2 regions of the Brevibacillus humidisoli genome follow, and region 2 is predicted to be linked to the other one. Evidence: predicted binding sites of a transcription regulator. Region 2 holds the regulator's gene; the other holds the start of a gene.
The links. The regulator Rex, encoded in region 2, represses fermentation and respiration genes when NADH is low (regulators of the CRP and FNR family bind a similar motif). The targets are predictions, from matches to a motif close to TTGTGAAATATTTCACAA.
Positions count from the first base shown of each region.

Region 1: the regulator Rex is predicted to act here: its motif matches at 5,586-5,603, upstream of LOK74_RS16365 (nitrate/nitrite transporter).

Region 1 covers NZ_CP087263.1:3,345,524-3,356,334, forward strand. Annotated here, with positions in the region: gene nirD (nitrite reductase small subunit NirD) at 1-64, opposite strand, end outside; gene LOK74_RS16355 (FAD-dependent oxidoreductase) at 82-1,992, opposite strand; gene nasC (assimilatory nitrate reductase catalytic subunit NasC) at 1,961-4,177, opposite strand; gene LOK74_RS16365 (nitrate/nitrite transporter) at 4,199-5,413, opposite strand; gene LOK74_RS16370 (ANTAR domain-containing response regulator) at 5,692-6,273, shown strand; gene LOK74_RS16375 (anthranilate phosphoribosyltransferase) at 6,276-7,316, shown strand; gene LOK74_RS16380 (GGDEF domain-containing protein) at 7,304-7,960, opposite strand; gene LOK74_RS16385 (DMT family transporter) at 8,173-9,066, opposite strand; gene LOK74_RS16390 (TIGR00341 family protein) at 9,063-9,761, opposite strand; gene LOK74_RS16395 (hypothetical protein) at 9,773-10,225, opposite strand; gene LOK74_RS16400 (flavin monoamine oxidase family protein) at 10,498-10,811, shown strand, end outside.
Region 2 covers NZ_CP087263.1:1,967,875-1,978,685, reverse strand. Annotated here, with positions in the region: gene panC (pantoate--beta-alanine ligase) at 1-688, shown strand, start outside; gene panD (aspartate 1-decarboxylase) at 711-1,094, shown strand; gene LOK74_RS09720 (tetratricopeptide repeat protein) at 1,313-2,824, shown strand; gene dinG (ATP-dependent DNA helicase DinG) at 2,920-5,811, shown strand; gene LOK74_RS09710 (ComEC/Rec2 family competence protein) at 5,854-6,762, shown strand; gene LOK74_RS09705 (redox-sensing transcriptional repressor Rex) at 6,777-7,469, shown strand; gene LOK74_RS09700 (amidohydrolase) at 7,426-8,724, shown strand; gene LOK74_RS09695 (hypothetical protein) at 9,120-9,830, shown strand; gene LOK74_RS09690 (cell wall elongation regulator TseB-like domain-containing protein) at 9,878-10,363, shown strand; gene LOK74_RS09685 (alpha/beta hydrolase) at 10,518-10,811, opposite strand, start outside.

The DNA.
Region 1 (10,811 bases), 1.4 Mb from region 2:
GACGAACCACTTTCCCCACCTGTTGGGGAATCTCACTCAGTTGTCCAATCACATAACGCTTCATCTGAATCCACTCCTCTCTCAGGAATGGGACGTCACCTCTGTCCCTTGATAAAATCTGCTGCGAATCGACTCGCTGCTGATCACTTCCTGCCACGGATCACTCCATTGCGCCAGGGCAACCTCGATCCGTGCGAGCAGCTGTGTGCGCTGTTCGTGATCCTCAACGACAGCGTTTCTGATCGATTCAAGTCCCAATCTTTCTACCCACTCCGATGTTCGCTCGCCGTACTTGCCTGTTTCGCGATAATACTGCAGGTAGGCACCTGCAATGTCCAGCACCTCTGCGGTCGTTTTTACCTTGCAAAGCAGATCTGCAGCCCGCAGTTTCACGCCGCCGTTGCCGCCGACATAGATTTCCCAGCCGCCATCCACACCGACAACCCCTAAGTCCTTGATGCCTGATTCGGCACAATTGCGCGGACAGGCGGAAACGGCCATTTTAACTTTTGCCGGAGTTTGCAGTCGCTCAAAATTTTTCTCGATGTCGATGCCTAGTTGAATCGAGTTTTGCGTTCCAAACCGGCAAAAATCGGAGCCCACACATGTTTTGACCGTACGAATGGCCTTGCCGTAAGCATACCCGGAAGGCATCCCCAATTCTGACCAGATGTTAGGCAAATCCTCTTTGCTGACACCCAGAAGATCGATCCGCTGTCCCCCGGTCAGTTTGATCATGCGCACTTGATACTTCTCAGCCACCTCCGCTATGCGCTTGAGCTCGGCAGCCGAAGTGACGCCGCCATACATCCGGGGCACGACAGAGTAAGTTCCGTCATTCTGAATATTAGCGTGCAGTCGTTCATTGACGAACCGGGATTCCCGCTCATCCTCATACTGCTCTGGCCAGACCATCCCGAGATAGTAGTTTACAGCTGGTCTGCATTTAGAGCATCCTTCGGGATTTGACCAGCCAAGCACATGCATCACTTCGCGCGTATGTGTCAAGTGTACGTCAACACCCGATACCTTCAGCTTGGTGGCGACGACCGAGCCCTGATAGGGTTCGGTTGGTACCTGACAGAGATGCTTGGCCAGCACCGCCCCCTGCTCTTGGAGGGGAGCGACTAATCCGTACACCACGCCTCTATGCTCGGCGCACTCGCCTACGGCATACACATGAGGGGCACTCGTCCGCATGAATTCATCGACGACGATGCCGCGGTTAACGGTGATTCCACTCTCTTTGGCGAGAGTTGCATTGGGCCGGATGCCCACGGCCATCACGACCAGATCGGCCTCAACCCGGGTCCCATCAGTGAACTCCACGGCTGCGACCCTTCTGTCACCGATGATCCGTTCGGTCTGTTTCTCCAGCAAAAAGTTCATTCCCTGACGTTCCAGCTCCGTTTTCAGCATCTCTGCTGCCGTCCGGTCCAGCTGGCGTTCCATCAGCGTGTCATAGATATGCACGACGGAGACATTCATCTTTAGATTCAGTAATCCGCGCGCCGCCTCCAAACCGAGCAGGCCGCCGCCGATTACGACTGCGTTTTGATATGATTTCGCGGCCTCGATCATCGTCTCGCAGTCTTTGATGTCACGAAAGGCGATCACTCCCTCCAGGTCCACTCCTGGCACCGGCAGCATAAACGGCAGGGAGCCGGTGGCCAGAATCAATCCATCGTAGGGCACTACCAGTCCTGTGTCGGTCACGACCACCTGTTTATCCGTGTCCACATCGGTTACGGCAGTCCCTGTATGCAAACGGATTCCGTGCTGTTTGTACCAGTCCCAATCATTTAGCACGATATCGGCCATATTGGCATCCCCCGCCAGGACAGAAGAGAGCAGGATGCGATTGTAATTGGGATGCGGTTCCTTACCAATCACGGTGATCTCAAACTGCTCTCTGGCCAGCTTCATGACATGTTCAATCACATTGATGCCAGCCATGCCATTACCGACCAACACAAGTTTCCGCTTGTTCATCTAACATTCTCTCCTCTCCGTGTAACGTGTCAGACTGGTTGCAAACCTTCCCGGCAACCGGCTCTACGCGTATAGCGCAGGCCTTGAAAGAGGGCATGCGGGACTGGGGATCCAACTCAGGCAGAGTTAATCTGTTGATGCACTGTTCCTTCCCCCAGTGAAAAGGTACAAATACGGTATCGGGTCGAATGTGTTGTGATACCTTTACGCTCAACACGATTTCACCACGCCTGGACATCACTCGTGCCGGTGCCCCATCGCTTAGCCCAACACGTTTGGCTGTTTTCGGGTGAATCTGCAAATAGGGCTCTGGCACCTTCGCAAGCAAGGCTGGTGTTCTGCGCGTTTGTGTCCCTGACAGATAGTGATGCATCACGCGTCCCGTCGTTAAGGTTAGCGGGTAGTCAGCATCGGGCGATTCCAGGGGCAGCAGGTGTGCTGCAGGGTAGAGAACCGCCTTTCCATCCGAGTGGAAAAACCGCCCATCTTCAAACAACCGCTCTATGCCAGGGTATTCTTCGCTTCCGCAAGGCCAAAACACCCCTTTTTCGCGCTGGATGCGCTGATAGCTGATCCCAGCATAATCGGCAAGACCGCCCTGACTGGCCCGCCGCAGTTCGTTAAAAATCTCCTCCGCTTTCGTAAACCGAAACCCACTTCCCTTACCAAGCGCTTCCGCCATCAGCCCGATGATCTGCCAGTCGCACTTGGCCAGTCCAGGGGGAATGGCAGCAGCTGTGCGCAGGGTAACCCGCCCCTCCAACGTGGTCATCGTGCCTTCATCTTCCAGATGGGAGGCTGCAGGCAGCACGAGATCGGCCAGCTCGGCAGTTTCAGACAGAAACATGTCAACAACTACCAGCAGATCAAGGCTGCGCAGGGCTTCTTCCACTTTGTGCGCATTTGGAGCAGACACGACCGGGTTGGACGACATGACAATCAGACCGCGCAGTTTCTTTTCCTGCATCGCTGCAAACATCTCATAGGCGGAAACTCCCTTGCGCGGCAGCTCTGCCTCTTTGATCCCCCAGATGTCGGCGATGTGGCGCCGGTGCTCCGGATGTTCGATCAAACGGTAGCCAGGCAGCTGGTCAGCCTTTTGGCCATGCTCACGCCCCCCTTGACCGTTGCCTTGTCCGGTAACCGCCCCATACCCACAGCCAGGTTTTCCGATTTTTCCGCTGAGCAGTACCAGGTTGAGCAAGTTGCGTACATTGGACACACCATTTACGTGCTGCTCCACTCCCCGAGCGGTAAATACCATTCCTGTTTCCGCCTGGCCGTAGGCGCGGGCAGCTGTCACGATCTGCTCCTCAGGCACTCCTGTCCATTCCGCCACTCGATCCAGGCGTACCGTCGCCAAGTGCTCGATCAGTTCCTTGGCTCCCCGCGTGTGGTTCTTGACAAATGACCAGTCGACAAGTCCTTCATCCAGCATCACTTTCAGCATCCCGTCAACCAGTGCTGCATCTGCTCCCGGCTTTACCTGGATATGAAGATCGGCAAGTCTGGTCGTACCTGTGACGCGCGGGTCGATGGCGATGATAAAGGCACCGTTTGCCTTTGCTTTGCGCAAATACGGCATCATCGTCGGCTGACAGTCAGCGATGTTTGTCCCGGCCAGGATCAGACATTGAGCCAGCGGGATATCGGAGAGCGGATTGGTCAGTCCCCTGTCGATGCCGAACGTGAGATTCGCCGCAGTTGCCGCCGACGACATGCAAAACCTCCCATTGTAATCAATAAAGCGAGTTCGCAGCGCAACCCGTGCAAATTTTCCAAGCAGATAGCTTTCCTCATTAGTCAGGGAACCGCCACCGTAGACACCTACTGCATCGGTACCGCCCGACTGCTGCAGTGCGCCAACTTTTGTCGCGAACCAGTTCATGGCCTCCGACCAGGAAACAGGCACCAGTTGACCGTTCTGTCGCAGCAACGGTGTTGTTAAGCGGCTTTTATCAAACGCTGGCACGTGCGCCTCTATTCCTTTTACGCACATCTTTCCATGGACGACGGGATCTTCCTTATTGGCTGACACCACGTGACGAGTCGTAAACGGGGAACGCTCCTGATGCACCAACATCGTGCACTGCATACTGCAGTAAGGGCACTGGGATGGACTGGTGTGCACGACGGTATACGTCTGATTCAACTTGCGAAAATGGCTGTATAAATCATCTCGCATACCATCTCTCCTCCATTCGTTTTAAGTAGCCGATTCAAACTTGCGCGAGGGAACTACCAGCTGCCGCTGCCACCGTTCCCCGACGACCATCATGGTCAGCAGAGCCGCTGCAACGATACCGGTCAGTACGGTTAATCCAACCGCGTATGTTCCGGTCAAATCCCGCATCAGCCCCAGCAGCGATGGCAGGAAAAACCCTCCCACTCCCCCGCAGGCGCCTACAATTCCGGTGATGATACCGATTTGGGCTGAAAATCGTTGCGGAACAAGTTGGAACACCACCCCGTTTCCCAGTCCAAAACAAGCCATCAACAGGAACAAACAAACCAACTCCGCCAAAAACGGGAGCAGCAGGGAAGCTGTACCGAGCAGGAGGGTGATCAGCAAAAACATGACAATCAGCACCCGTACACCGCCCAGTCTATCGGCAATCCATCCGCCAATCGGGCGGAAGAAGCTGCCCGCCAGCACGCAAAGTGTCACAAAATCTCCTGCACGCACACTGCTTATGCCGTACACGTCGTGGAAAAAGATCGGCAAAAAGCTGGACATGCCGACGAATCCGCCAAACGTAATGAAATAGAAATAGTTAAACAGCCATGTATCTCTCCAGCGCAATACATCCAGGTACCCAGACAACGAAATGGGCGCAGGCTTGCCTGGGGCATCTTTGCCCATCAGCACAAAGACCAAGAGGACCAGCAGCAACGGCAGAATCGCCAAACCAAAAACGGGCTGCCATCCGCCAAAATATTCGGCTAGTCGCGGAGCGAACAAGGTAGCCAGCAGCGTCCCGCTATTCCCCGCGCCCGCGATGCCCAAAGCCAATCCCTGATACTGGGGAGGATACCAGCGGCTTGCCATCGGCAACGCCACGGCAAAACTGGCACCGGCAATCCCCAGGAGAAAACCGTAGGCATAAAGCTCCGGAAGCGAACGAGCGGACAACCAAAGCAGCAAAAGCGGCACCAGTGTCAGACAGATTCCGATCACGCCTGTACGCTTGGGACCGATCCTGTCGGACAAGAGCCCGAACAAAATGCGAAAGATGGAACCACCCAGGATCGGGATCGCCACCATCAACCCTTTTTGTGTGGCCGTCAGTTGAAGGTCCTGAGCAATAAACACACTAAGCGCTCCCAACAACACCCAAACCATAAAGCTGACATCAAAATAGAGAAAAGCTGACAACAAACTAGGCCAGTGACCACTCTTTCGAAAACCAGCAAGATCCATCCAATCTCTCCCTCCTTGTCTCTTTGTCATAAAAAAATGCCCATCTCCCCCATAGAAGACAGGCATCGTTGCCAATGAAAGATACGCCGTTGTATCTTTAGCCGTACGATCTGAAGTTTTTAGTCCTGATATTGACAGTTTATGACGATCCATCACATATGTCAACTGAATGTAATGAAAAACTTCACAATCCCGCATTTAACCCGATAGAGATAGACAGATCCTTAGAATTGATGTTATATTATATAACATCAAACTGCGGCAGGAGGTATGTTTCATTGATACACTCCATCCTGATCATTACCGAGTCTCTGCCCGTTCAGCCCATCGCCGAAAGTCTGCAATCTGCAGCATACTCGGTAACACATGTCACGATGAAAGAAGAGACTGCAAAATACATGGCAGAAGTGCAGGCCATCGTCGTTGCTGCCCCATTTGCCTCCTTCTCCACCATCGGTCGCCCGCTATATGAACGTTGTGACATGCCTCTCTTCTGGTGGTGCGGCGAACAACAATCTCTGCCCGATGCAGCAGCCGCCATCACCTGCGACGGCTTACTCTTTCCCACGATGAATTCACAGCAGATCAAATGGACGTTTCAGGTTGGCGCCACTCATTATGCGCAGCGATTGCAGTTTGAACAGGAGCGGAGGTATTTGCAGCTTCGTCTCGAGGAGCGAAAATGGATCGATCAAGCTAAGCGTATTCTCTGTGAATTAAAGAAATTCTCTGAAGATGAGGCATATTCCTTCTTGCGCCAACAAGCGATGAACGAACGAAAAAAAATGGTGGATGTAGCGCGCTCGATTGTCAATGTGTATCGGCTGATTCACGACGAACCCGCGAAAAGGGGGAAGTGACTATGTTCGAATTGCTGAAAGAAGTGGGCCGTGGCAAACGGGGAGCGAAAGACTTAACCTATGACCAGGCTGCTATGGCTGCGGAGATGTTTCTCAACGGCACGGCGACAACAGCACAAATCAGCGCATTCTTGATGGCAGAGCGGATCAAGACGGAATCGGTAGAGGAGATATTGGCGTTTATCGATGTGTATCGACGAGATGCTTTTCTGTATCCGATGCCGACCAGTCTCGACTGTGCCGGTCCTTATGACGGACGTCGGGCATCGTTTCTGGTTACGCTGCCGGCTGCCTTCGTGCTAAGTGCCTGCGGCCTGCCGGTCACGCTTCACAGTAGTCCATCCCTCCCACCCAAGTGGGGAGTGACCCTGTTGGATGTGATGCGGCTGCTCCACATCCCGTTTGAAAACAAGAAGGCTCTCTGCCTGGCCGCTGCCGAAAGTGGAGTGCTGTTCATCCCTACGGAGGACTGGTGTCCCGCTTTGCATCGGCTTCGTCCTCTACGGATGGAGATTGGCGTGCGGACCCTGTTCAATACGGTGGAGAAGCTGCTGCGCCTCTCTGATCCGTCCTCTGTGACTGTAGGCGTATTTCACGGCACAGCTTTGGAAAAAGCCGCACAGCTGCTGATCAGGCTGGGGATAAAAAGAGGGATCGTCGTTCAGGGCATGGAAGGATCAGAAGACGTAACCGTTAGCAGACGGACCCGTACCCTGCTCATCCAGGAGGGGCATAGCGAGCCGTATATGGTTGAACCGGCACTGCTCGGCTTGCAGACTGAGCTCCCGGACGTGATCTGGACTGCGGAACGTCAACTGCAAACGACGATAGCGGTTTTGAACGGAGAAGCAGAGCAAGCTTATCACAACCTGGTACTGCTCAACAGCGCCCTGCGCCTCTGGGGTGCCGGACACGCCGACACACTGGCTGAAGGGGTAGAGATGGCCAGCCATGCCCTTGATGCAGGCCTGGCTTTGGAACAATACCACCGATGGCTGAATACCGTTTGTACGGGGTCAAGTCGGCCGACTCACCTCTCGTGACACTTCGATTTTTTTGTCTTGCAGCGATACATGTTGCGGTCGGCAATCTTGATCAAGCCATGCAGATCGTCATCTTGATCGGGATAGATCGCCGTACCAATCGAGAGAGAAACCGGAATTTTCAGTACCTCTGTCATCACCAACAAATCGTGTTCCACTGCTTGGAGTATCTGTCGCAATCTCTCTTCACTCGAGTAGTGCCCGATCCATAGGAACTCATCGCCTCCCCAGCGGGCGACCAAATCGTTCTTGCCTGCAAATTGAATCAGCACCTCGCCAATTGTTACCAGCACTTCGTCGCCCGTTTGGTGGCCATATCGGTCATTGATCGATTTGAAATTGTCGCAATCGATCATCAAGACAAAGCACTTTTTTCCAGCTTTGTTGGCAGCAGCAGTCAATTTGGCGAATGATTGAATCATGTACCTGCGATTATACAAATTGGTGAGCATGTCTTTTTCCGCCAGAAATGCTGCTTGATCGAACTTCCTCCCTATCCAGTAGGCCAAAAAGAACCATACGGGATAACCGAGTATCCCTACTGGATGCACTGGTCCTCCTAAGGAATAGGTGAAGTAGACCACAAAAAGAGAATGGGTGAAGATGGCCAGACTGACTGCTGTAGTCCTTCCTTTGTATCTCATATCGACCCACTCTCCTTTTCTGCCTGACTGTCATGTGCCATGTGGGCGAACCAGCAGCGAATCTGCTTTTCCATATGACGTAGAAGAAATCGTATATGGCCTTTTCCTCAATCCATTCCCTTCTTTCCACTGTTGCAAAACCAGATTATACGCTGCCTGCTACAGAAAAAAGCGGTTTGCAGCGAAAATTTCTCTTGCTGATATCGCTTGATTCAACGGCCGGTCATGTTAGCGGCACTCCGGCTGTTCTGCCTCTGCCCCGCAGCTGTCCAATTGACCAGAAAGATCCCGATGAATATAAGCAGTCCCCCCACGTATACATACCACTCCACCACTTCGCCCAGTATCATCCAGCCCGAGAGCACTCCAAAAAACGGGGCTAAAAAGAGAAACGCGCTGGTCCTGCCGGGATCACCTCGGTGCAACAAGTAAAACCACACGGCAAACTGAACAATGGAGGCCATGATGGCAAGATAGAGAACGATCAACATAGATGCTGGGGTGATGGTCAGCTTCGTTGGCTCTAGGGTTGCCCCTGCCACAAGCAACAGCAGACCACCAAACAACATCTGATAAGCCGTCAACACCCACACGTCAAATCGATCCCCCCACACCTTAATCAAAATGGTGGCGATTGACCAGCAAACCGCGGAGCCCAGCCCCAGGATGGTTCCCGCTTTCCACTGCAGATGAAGCCCAAGGGTAACCGCTACCCCGACGCATCCAATCAGAACCCCCAGCCATTGGCTGAAGCGGTATCTGGTTCCGAGAAACAGCGTACCCCAAATGACGACCAGAAGTGGATTGATAAAGGTGAGGATGGAACTCTCCCCAGCCGTGATGGTCCGCAGACTTAAAAAGATACAGCCCATTACACCAGCTGTTTGAAAGAAGCCGATCAGACAAATTCTCGCCCAATCAGGGGCAGAAGCAGGCAATGGTCGTTTCATCACCCAGACTGCCATCAACAGGCCGGCCAGCGTGAAGCGGCATCCCGCCAACAGAAGCGGGGACATGTAGGCCAACCCCATCTTGCCAACGGTAAAGGAGGAACCCATAAGCGAAGTGGTCAACAGAACGAGACCCATGTACATGATAGGATTCATGTTTCTCTCTCCATTTCTTGCAATCTCTTCAACTGATGTTTACCGACACCTCTGTATGTACCAAGTATAGCTGAAGGATCTCTCCATGCCTGTCGAAATATGATTTCATGATCATAGCCAGTCCGGATGACTGCATCTGGCTCAGCGGTGTAACTCCATGGATGGCTGTATATCATCGCCAGTACGAGCAGCAGAACGATGACACCGATCAGAAGCAATGCATACATTCTTGAGACGAAGGCCCGCTCGGCCTGCTCCTGCTCAACAGGGCGAATTCCGGAGATGATAAATACGATCACCGCAGACAACAGGATGCTGCTGATATTGACGAACAGCAGCAGCATCGCTTCATACGCTTCATACCACATCGCTGCCCCCAGCGTCATTCCAAGCACGACCACGGGCGGCAGCAGAGCGACCGAGACCATCACCCCGACCAAAGCACCAGAAAATCGTTTCAGCATAGAGATGGCACCCGCTGCCCCGGCAGACAAGGCCAACACCAAATCGTACATATCGACTGTCGTCCGTGCGGTAAACTCCTGGCTGTACTGTGGAACCCCGACCATCGTTCCCCCTGCAATCGACAGTGCCAGAACCAGCAGCCCACCCGTGGCGATGGTCACAAATGAACGAAAAGCCATTCGAAAATCACCGAGGACAGAGGCAAACGCCAGCGCAATAACCGGTCCCAACAGCGGGGCGATCACCATGCCGCCAATGCAATCGCCGCACTGTTTTTTAACAGGCCGATCATCACCACAATCGCAGCCAGCAGGGCAAATGTCAGATATGCCACGTCTAGCCCGCTTTTCGCCCCAATCTCTTCGTACAGCTCATGTCGGCTGGCCCGTTGGATCTTGATCGCTTCCTTCTCTGCACGCTGTTGATCCCGTTTATCTTGACTCTCCTGTTTTCTGTTCATATACGATTCCACAGAAAACAGCATCACCTCAAACCCTTCTGTCCGGTTGGTCACACTCTCCAAATAGTTGAGAATCTCCTCTGCGTTTTCTGTTTTCACCAATATTCGCATCAACTTCTGCTGTTCATTTTCTTTCGTTATCCAGTATGAGACGAGATCGAAGCTTTGTACCTTTCGGTCAATCGCAGCAAAGCAATGGCTCGGTACATATGCTTCAATCAATTGCAGCGACAACCTTCTCACCCTTTCCTAGGTGCCTTGTTGTATACTAGGGTTTCCACTCTTTATACGTCCCAGCCATTGGCCTACTGCATACCCTGTTGAATCGCCTATCACCTTTCGCGCACCTACTTATCCTCGCGATTTATTCAGTCAACCGCTGTCTAGACCGCGAGACGCCTCGTCGATTCTCGTTTCCTCCCATGCCGAGAGTCGTAACATACTCGATAGAGTGAACGAATAACATAAATCAAGTATCGTCAACTGCATGGCGAGGAGGAACGTTGATGCTAAGCAACATGAATCCTTCGACACTCCATCAGATGATCAAGATGATCCAGAATGGGTTGGGAAAGACACATTTCCCGAAAAAAATCATCATTGTTGGAGCAGGCATGGCTGGACTGGTCGCCGCTTCACTGCTAAAAGAAGCTGGTCACCAGGTGATCATCCTGGAAGCATCTGATCGTGTCGGGGGACGTGTTTACACGCTGCGGTCTCCTTTTACGGAGGGTCGCTACCTCGATGCTGGAGCTATGCGGATTCCCCATTTCCATTACCTTACTTTGGCCTACATTCAGAAATTCGGCCTGCCCATTAA
Region 2 (10,811 bases):
TGTCAATCCGCTGCAATTTGGACCGAATGAAGATTTCAACCGTTATCCACGCGATATCGAGCGGGATCGGAAACACGCCGAAGCAGTTGGAGTTGATCTGCTTTTTACGCCATCTGTCGAGGAAATGTACCCGCATGAGGTTTTGACAACTGTATCGGTTGCCCACGTGTCGCAGCCACTCTGCGGTCGTACCCGTCCCGGTCACTTTGACGGGGTGGCTACCGTGGTGAGCAAACTGTTTCAAATCGTACAGCCGGATGCCGCTTTCTTCGGTCAAAAAGATGCGCAGCAGTTAGCGGTGATTCAACAGTTGGTGAAGGATTTATCGATTCCAGTGGATATTGTGCCATGCCCGACGGTTCGGGAACCAGACGGATTGGCGATGAGTTCACGCAATGTTTACTTAACGGAGGAAGAACGGTCACAAGCAACTGTACTCTATCGCAGTTTGCAGCAGGCAGAACAACTGCTCGCAGCAGGAGAGCGGCAGGCAGCGGTGATTCAGGATCAGCTGACACGGACGATTGCCGCCGAATCGTTGGCGCAGATTGAGTACGTCGAGGTGATGCACTATCCGCACCTGAAGGAGGCCACAGAGTTAGTTGTGGGGGATCAGATCCTGATTGCACTTGCCGTCCGTTTTGGCCGTACCAGATTGATTGACAACCTGATTACAACGGTGAAATAAGGAGAAAGGGAGGAGGCAGACGATGTTTCGGACGATGATGAAGGCGAAGATTCACCGGGCAGAAGTGACGGAAGCCAACTTGAACTACGTAGGCAGCATTACCATTGACCGCGAGATTCTCGATGCTGTTGATATCCTGCCCAATGAAAAGGTGCAGATCGTCAATAACAACAATGGGGCCCGTTTCGAGACATATGTGATCGAGGGAGAGCCAGGGAGTGGGATGATTTGCTTAAACGGGGCTGCAGCACGGTTGGTTCAGCCGGGAGATACGGTGATCATTATCTCGTATGCGATGATGACAGAGGACGAAGCTCGGCAACACAAGCCGCGGATCGCAATCATGGGAGAAAAAAATAAGATTACGCAAATGTTGGGCGAAGAGATTCACGCCACCATGGCGTAACCCCCTCGTAGAGAGCCAGTGAAGCCACCGTAACGTCGAGCGGTATGGCGGCAACACCGGCTCTCTATTTTTTTGACCAGAGGAGACGGAAAGTTCCCATCTCTCACCACAAGAAATCGTCAGCCTGTTGTCGTAACGGACAACAGTACCTTCTGTATAGAGCCACTCTGCTTGTGAGACAATGAGAGTACTCACTGTTCACAAGGGGTGGCTTTTTTATGCAGATCGACGAGTGGTTCAAGCAGCTCCATGAGCAGCTCGCAACAATTGAACAAAACTGGCCAGATGCTGAGGATCAGGAGAAGCGAAGAATGGCGGAGCAGCTGTTAAGGCTGCGGCAGTTGAGTGACCACATCGTCGACGCTTGGCTTGCTCTGGAAGAGAGACTATCCTCTGTTATCAAAGAGGTTAAAGCACGAGAGCAGCATGGAGAGAGTACGGAACCACAAGCAGGATTATCCTTGGTAAAGGAAGCGCTGTCTGCGCACCCGCAGGAAGAGAAGACGGTGACCACCGGAAAAGGTACGGATCAGGTTTCACCGGCAGCCGAAGAGCTTCAACAGGTTCTCTCGGATGAGCCAGAGGATGATTATCCTTCTTATGCCCTTCTGTTTCGCAAGGGAGAAGGGTTTTACCACCTACGCTTGTTTCATGATGCCAAGCATCATTTTGCACAACTGCTGAAACAGTCGCCTGACTGGGAAAATGGGCGGCTGTATTATGGATATAGTTTGCTGTTTTGTCAGGAGCGGGAAGAGGCGATGAGAGAGTTTCGCCTGTTAAGCAGGACGGCCAGTTCCCCCAAAGTAAAGGCGATCAGTGACAACGCGATTGGCTGCATGATTGCGGAGGAGAAGCACTGGCTGGAGGCAGGCCAGGCTTTCAAAGCGGCTTTGGAGACGATGCCGGACCATCCCGAAGCTACATTTAACCTGGCCCTTTGCTACCTGCATGGAGGAGAGGCACAGGAGTCCCTTGAAACCATTGAAAGCTATCTAGAAAAGGACGAAGACGACTGGGAAGCCCAGGTGCTCTGGCTCCGTGCCTATAAACTCTTGATCGAGACAGATCCTGCAAGCAGACGAATTCCGCCATCAGGACTAAAGATTCCCTCCCGCCAATTGGATGTCAAAGCCCTTCAGGAAATGGCGAACATGTGTGAAAAGACGGGACAAATCAGGCGTGCCCAGTTATGCTATCGCTACCTGCTGGAGCATCTGCCACGCGAAGGCTGGGTCTGGCACGGATTGGCCTGGAACAGTTGGCTGCTGGCTGGAGCAAAAGTGGCGATCCCGATGGTGAAAAAGGCGATCGCTCTCGCCCCAGACAATCTTGATTTTGTGTTCAGCTACGGTTGGATGGAGCTCTTTGAAGGGGAACTGAGCTGTGCGCAGAAGGTATTTGAATCCAACTTGCGGCATGATCATCAACACACCCTCTCCCTGTCCGGATTAATCACGGTCTTTACCAAGCAGGAGGAGTGGTCTGAGGCGAGGCAGTTGGCCCATCATCTGCTGCAATCAGACAGCAGCTATGAGCGTGCGCTGGGCCACTATCACTTGGGCCGGATCGGGATCGCTTGTGAAGAATGGGGGCAGGCAGAAAAGCACTTCCAGATAATTAACAGGACGACAAACGACTTTTGGGAGGTTCCGCTCTTCCTCAAGCTGTGTGCCGATAGGCTGGGACACCGTGAGTGGAGTTCGCAAAGATCACTCTTGCCTCATTAGGCAGCAGGAATTTGTCGTCTCTTGCCGAAAGTTGAGGGGAGTGATTTCTCTGATCTTCTGGTCTACGCGTCATATGTGTTGGGGTGAAGTTCAAGTTGAAGCGGTTTATTGTAATAGATTTTGAGACGACAGGAAACCAACCCAGACAGGGTGACAAGATCATCCAGATAGGGGCGGTAGCGATCGACGACGGGATCATTACCGATCATTTTTCCACTTTTGTTCATCCCGGTGGACCGATTCCACCGATGATAACCTCTTTAACAGGCATTACCGATGAGATGGTGGCAGATGCTCCGACGTTGGAGGAGGTACTGCCGCAGTTGTTGCGTTTGCTCGATAAGCGCACCTTTGTCGCGCATAATGCGTCCTTCGACTTATCGTTTTTGCAAGAGGCCCTGCTCAGTCAGGGCTATTATACGTTTGATGGATACGTGCTGGACACGGTAGAATTGGCACGCTTTCTGTTTCCAACCCAAGGCAGTTATCGACTGGTAGAGTTAGCCGATGATTTTGATATTCAGCATGATCATCCCCATCAGGCAGACAGCGATGCGTTAGCGACCGCACAGCTGTTTCTGCGAATGCTTCAGTTCCTGCACGAACTGCCGCTGGTTACGATCCAACGGCTGCAGATTCTGGTCACCTCCTTCCGCTCCGATCTCGGCGCACTGCTGCGGTCGATCGAAATGGAAAAACTGTCCGAGAATCCACTTGAACAGGAACCAAACGAACCTGCCTCTCCTGAAGCGGATGGATGGGATATCTACCGTCAGTTTGCCCTGCGCTCACGGTCAAAGCTGGAACGGCAGCCGCAGGCAATTGAGCGGTCAACCTTTGAATTGGACGTCTTCTTGGAACGATTGCTCGCTGAGGATGGTCTGATCGCCCAGATACAGCCTGGTTATGAACGACGCCAAGCACAGGAGGCGATGATCCGGGGAATCTACGAAGCGATGAACGACGGGGAGCACCTGCTTGTCGAAGCGGGTACAGGAACAGGAAAAACAATGGGCTATCTCATACCCGCCATCCTCTGGTCCAAGTGGCACGATCAGCAGGTAGTGATCAGCACTCACACAATCCATCTGCAAGACCAATTGTTCCAAAAGGACCTGCCTGTGCTGCAACAGGCACTGCCATTTTCTTTTACCGCCTCCCTGTTAAAGGGGCGCGGCAATTATCTTTGTCTGCGAAAAATGGAGCAGCAGCTTGCCGAGACGACAGAGGCAGATACGCATGAACTACAGTTGACCAAGGCACAGTTGGTAAGTTGGCTGACCCAGACCGAGACGGGCGATGTGGAAGAACTAAGTCTTTCTCCTGTGGGCAGTATGCTTTGGCAACAGGTAAAGAGCGATGTCCATTCTTGTCTGCATCGCCATTGTCCCTGGTTTAGCCGCTGCTATTATTTCCGGGCCAGGGAACTAGCAAAGGAAGCAGATCTGCTGATTGTCAACCATGCCCTTTTGATCAACGATTTGGAGGCGGAAAACCGCATTCTTCCTACCTATGATGTGGCGATCCTGGATGAGGCTCATCAACTGGAAGAGGTGGCCAGTCAGCATCTGGGGGCACAATACACTACAGCACGCCTATATCAACTATTGGATCGGCTGTCAACAAAAGAGGAGCATGATCTGCTTAATCGATTGGTAGAGGAAGTCGCTCAGTCGACACCGATGCTGGCAACTGAGCTACATAATCATCTCCATTCGTTGGGCCAGCTTTCAGCCAGCAGCCGAGACAGTCTGCAGCAGTGGTCGGGTCGGCTGTACAACTGGGCAGCCCGCCGCAGCGGTGAACAAACGGAAGCAGGCCGGGCCACTGTTCGCTATCGTCAGGATACATTTGTCGGCAAGGGAGAACGTCTGCTTAGCGATACACGTCAACTGGTGCAAGCACTTGTCACGCAGGGACAGGAGCTGGAGCGCTTGCTGACATTAGTGAAAGAGCGTGCAGAGTCAACCCCGTTTGCGCTGAAGAGCTTGCTGACCGATGCGGAAGGTCTGGTGGACGATCTGCGGACTGCTGCTGATACGCTATACTTTTTGCTTTTGGATGGACCGCCAGAGTATGTTTTCTGGATGGAAATCGAAACGCGCTCCCCGCGCAAACATGTCTCTCTGTTTGCCGCGCCGCTAGACGTCTCATCCGTACTAGCTCGCAAACTGTTTGCCGAGAAGCGCAGCATTACACTTACATCCGCTACGTTGACGGTAAAAAACAGCTTTCGCTACTACATCGAACGGCATGGATTGGAGGAGAGCGGGCGCTACCGTACGTTGACGCTTCCCTCGCCTTTTGCCTACGAGCAGCAGGGACTGATCCTCTTGCCGGATGACTTCCCGGCACTGGGCAAAGATTCCGAGGAGACTTATCTCGACGCCGTGATCCAGGGCTGTGTCGATGTGGTGCGCGCTGCCAAAGGACGTACGCTGATCCTCTTTACCTCCTACACCATGCTGCGCTGCGTGTACGATGCGATGAAAGAGGCGCTGGACGGGGAAGGCTATGATTTGCTGGGGCATGGCATCGACAGCAACAACCGCAGCAAGCTGGTTCGCAAGTTTCAGCGTCAGCAAAAATCGGTGCTGCTTGGCACCAGCAGCTTCTGGGAAGGTGTCGACATCCCGGGCGATGTCTTAAGCTGTGTGATCATCGTCCGTCTGCCCTTTCAACCGCCCAATCAACCACTGCTGGAGGGGCGCTCTGAAAAGGCGAAAGAAGAGAAGAAAAATCCGTTTCTCTCCTTGTCGCTGCCTCATGCTGTGATCCGCTTTAAACAAGGCTTGGGGCGCCTAATCCGACATCACACGGACAGAGGGGTGATCGTCGTGTTTGACTCCCGAATTGTTGAGTCGCGTTATGGAAAAGCATTTCTCGCCTCGCTCCCCCCGTATCGTGTCGAAAGCGGGGCCTGGGTCAAACTGCGTGACCGCATTGCTTCGTTTCTGGAGGGTATGCAAGCCGATGAACTTTCATAAAATGAAGCAATAGTCTAGTCAGGATTTAGGTGATACAATAAAATGCGAAAGCGTAGCGTAAAGAATCGTCTGCTGCTCGTCGCATCTCTGTTGTTTTTGATCGTCGGTTGTACGATTGACAGCCATTTATTACAGGCGGTAAAGGTCGATGATCCGATCGTAAGTGAGGATGAGCGGGACTTCGAGGGGATGATAACCTCTTATTTTAACCTGTCTAGCGGTGAAAGTACGCTGGTCCGCTTTCCTAACGGCAAGAAGCTGTTGATCGATACCGGCGGTGTCGATGATGTGAAAAACCTGTTAAAACTTCTGCAAGAACGTCACGTCACCAAGTTGGATTACGTGCTGATCAGCAATGATCTGCCGGCCTACAGCGGAGGGTATCCTTTTTTGGCCAAAAACCTGCAGATCGATACCGTGCTTCTGCCGAAGTTGATTGCTCATGCGATCCACCGGGTGATTCCGATTGATGAGGAGAAAAAAGTGCAACTGCTGTCAGAGGGAGACGTGCTGTCGTTTGATACAAACATCTCCCTGACGGTCTTTCACCCTAGCGAGCACCTTTTTCTCTCTCCACAGGATAATTCATTGGTCGTACAATTGCGGCAGGGTGAACTGCACTTTCTCTATCCGAGCGGGATCGGTGTGAAGGCGGAGGACCGTATGTTGAAGCGTCATGGAACAGAGCTGCGCTCACAGGTGTTGAAAGTTGCCGATCAAGGAAGCAACCAAGCTTCTTCACAGCCGTTTTTGACCAAGATAGACCCACAGGTTGCGGTGATTCAAACAGGCAAATCACGTGACGAGATGACCAGTGGTCAGGCGGAAATCGTGGAGCGGTTGGACGAATCATGGGCTGAGACGTATATCACAGGACAGGACGGAACGATTACGATTCTATCCAATGGGAAGGATTATAAAGTCCTGAAGGAAAAGAAAAAGCAGGACTGAGGAGGGATGCGTATTTGAAAGCCCCCAAAATATCGGAGGCAGTCGTCCGGCGCCTGCCGGTCTATCTCCGATATCTGACCCACTTGCAGCAGATGCAGGTCAAAACCGTTTCATCCCAACAGATGGGCAAGACACTTGACGTCAATCCGGCGCAAATCCGCAAAGACCTGTCCTCATTTGGCGACTTCGGCAAAAAGGGGATAGGTTATGACGTCGATTATCTGATTGAAAAGATCCGACAAATCCTCAAACTGGACCAGGAGATTCATGTAGCGCTGGTTGGAGCGGGCCACCTTGGCCATGCGATCAGCAACTACAATGCGTATTTACGCGACAACATGAGGATCGTCGCCATTTTTGACAACGATCCAGCCAAAAAAGGAAAAAGGATTGCCGGGCTGAGGATACAACCGTTGGGAGAACTGAAAGAGACAGTGAAACGATTGCAGATCCGGCTGGCGATTATTACGGTACCTGCGGCAGCGGCTCAGGTGGTAGCCGACCAGTTGATCGAGGCCGGGATTGAGGGTATTCTCAACTTCGCTCCGGTAACCATCCGGACCGACGCCAATGTGAGAATCCACCACGCTGACGTCACATCCAGCCTGCAAAGTCTGGCATACTACTTGAACCAAGGAATCCCAATCGATAGGAGTAGAAGCGATGGAAACGATTATCACCAACGCGACAGTTTTAACGGTAAATGAACAGAACGAAGTGATTCACGGCGGAGCGGTAGCCTTTGCCGGCGATCGGATTACCTACGTAGGTACCACGCCGGAAGATCTGTCTGGATATGGACAGGTGATCGACGGCAAGGGTAAATACATACTTCCCGGTTTGATCAATACACACGGCCATGCAGCGATGTCTCTTTTGCGCGGATATGCCGATGATCTGCCGCTCAAGGAATGGCTGGAAGACAAAATGTGGCCGATGGAGGCGCAGTTTACGGCGGAACACGTCAAGTGGGGAACCTACCTTACCTTGCTTGAAATGATCCGTACCGGAACCACAACGTTTGTCGATATGTACGATCACATGGGTGAGGTAGCGAAAGCAGCGGAATCTGCCGGTATGCGGGCCAGTCTGTGCCGCGGTGTGATCGGTCTTGGCTCGCCAGAAGAACAGCGACAAAAACTGGAGGAGGCGACCGCTTTTGCCCGGGAGTGGCATAACCAGGCCGATGGTCGCATTACCACGATGATGGCACCGCATGCACCATACACCTGCCCTCCAGATTACATCGCCAAAATTATTGAGCGCTCAGCAGAACTTGATCTTCCGATACATATTCATATGTCGGAGACGGTTTGGGAAGTGGAGCAAAACGTCAAAGACTACGGTGTACGTCCTGTTCAACACCTGGAAAACATTGGGCTGTTTGCAAGGCCTACGCTGGTCGCGCACGCTGTCCATTTGACGGATGAAGAACTAGATATTTTGGCACGCTATCAAGTGAAGGTATCTCATAATGTGGTGAGCAATCTCAAACTGGCAAGCGGCGTGGCCCGTGTGCCGGACATGCTGAAACGAGGGATCAGTGTTTCGCTGGGAACGGACAGTTCCGCGAGCAACAACAATGTTAATCTGTTTGAAGAATTGCGGCTGGCTGCGATTTTGCACAAAGGTGTCACGTATGACCCACTTGTCGTCCCCGCAGAAGAAGCGCTGCGGATGGCAACCCGATACGGTGCCGATTGTGTGTTCCAAGCAGAACAGTTAGGTTCGCTGGAAGTGGGGAAACAAGCTGACCTGATCGTCATTGATGCCCATCAGGCTCATTTCCAACCCGCGCACAATTATCCCGTCTCCCATGTAGTGTACGCGGCGAACGGGCGGGATGTGACCGATACGGTCGTCGCTGGACGGTTTCTGATGCGGAATCGCGAGTTGCAGACGATTGATGAAGAGAAAGTGATCTATGAAGCCAACCGGGTGTTTGCCCAACTGAAACAGTAATCGCCAACCGAGATGAAAGGAAAGATCTCCTGTCGGCACAACAGGAGAGATGTGAAGCAGGGGTGCAGGTAGGGTTAATGTGATGGTACATTCATGATGGGTATGCACGCCACACTTCCGTCAAAGACGTATGTCTGTACGACAAACAGACGGGCGGGGGCAGCGCTCTCAGCGGTGATGACAGATCTGCCCAAGATGCACGGTATTCCTGTTGCCACAGCGCGTAGACGTCAGGAGATGTCGTCCTGTCGGGCAGTTTCACGCGCTCACCTCCTCGGGGTGTATCTGTAGTATGACCGGCACGTTTGCCGCTATGTTCGGTAACTTTTCCGTACGGTTCTAAAACCTTCCCCGGCTGCATATGTTTTAGCCATAAAGGACGGGGAGGGTCATCAATGATTATCCGACCGCGCCAACTCTGGTGGCTGCTGCCGATATTCCTGGCCCTGTTTCTGCTCGGGGCGTTGATCGCCAAGCTAACAGACAAGCCTGCCGTACAAAATCAAGAACAGCAAAGCGGACCGGTTGCACAGGTTGACCCCGCCGAACAAATGCGCAAGCAGCGGCAGGAGATTGCCGAACTGATCGAACGATCCCAGACCAATACGGAGATCCCGTTTCAGGTTGAAGTAAAGGATCGACAGTTCAGTGGGACCTATCAGGGCAAGTCATTTGAGCTTAGCGGCGATGTGGGCGGACAGAAGGTGATGATGGCGAGGACAGGCGATTCGTTTAAACTGACGGTGAACGGAGAACAGAAAGAGCCGCTGATGCTTCCCTATGCGCTTTACACACCATATGATCATCTGATGCTGATCAAAGGTGAACTGCAGTCAATCGTACCGATCCGCCTGACTGGGGAAGGTGCCGACCTAGCCGGATATCAGTTTTCCCTGCCGCCAGAGGATGTGAAATCGATGCTGTCGCTATGGCTTGGCTCGCAATTTCCGACTCAAGACGTGATGGATGAGGCGCTCAAAAGCGTCTCTCTAACGTACCTGATGTGGTACGACCAAAGTTCCATGCGACTGCGCAGAATGCTCGTCACAATCCAGATTGCTTCACCCCAAGGCGAAAAAAAGGACCAACTACTGTTTCGCATGTAAATGAAGTAAGCAGAATCAATCATCAATGAAGAATAGGGGAACGGCATGTGGTTGTTCGAATTGTAGGCTTATTGATAGGGATCGCTTTTATTGGTGCTTCTGCCGTCTATCACCTGGCTTCGTCAGTTGTCGCACAGCAGAACAACTTTGACGAGCAGGCGCGCCAGTGGGCCTTTGAACGTACGACGATTACGCAGATCGATGAGATCAGTGAATACCGCGGCAAGAGCTCCTACGCCGTAGTCATCGGTAAAAATAAAGTCGGAACGCCGGTCATTGCGTGGATGACCAAAGATGATGTGGTCTTTGATGTGCTGCACGGAACTGTACCGAAAAAAAATGTGCAGGAAGCCGTGATGAAAAGTCATCCGAACGCTGTTATCAAGCATATTGTACCCGGAATCGACGGCGAAAAGCGCTTCTGGGAAGTCCTCTACATCGACGAGGAGAAGCGCTACAATTATGTGTATTACGACTTCCACACAGGGGAACTGCTGAGAGCATACCGACTGAACAAAATCGACTCCCCTTGACCAAGGTCGTCTAGCCGCATGGAACTCCTGCGTGCTAGTGACTAGGGGGGTATCATTGGCTGCTACCTCGAACCAAATGTGAAGCGACTGTCCTCTCCCGGACGGTCGTTTTTTTTAGGAGGTTGACGAATCCGAGATGAACGCGTGGATCTGTTTAGGACGTGACAAACGTTTGGAGATCGTGAACCAGTTCGGGTAAACCAGCGTTGAATAGATGCCCGTAGCCATCCATTCCGCGAGCGGTTACACGTGGGAGTCTTTTTGCGTACAGTAAGAAATACGCAAACGGCACCACTTCATCATCCTGACTGTGGTACAGAAAGATGTGCGGGATGCTTGCAAGTTTGGCCGAGAAGTTCTCTTGCAGCGTGAATTCGTCTACTAGCCACTCATCTCCAGTCCCCCAATATGGCACTGCGATCAGAAACAATCCCGCTATCGTTTTTGG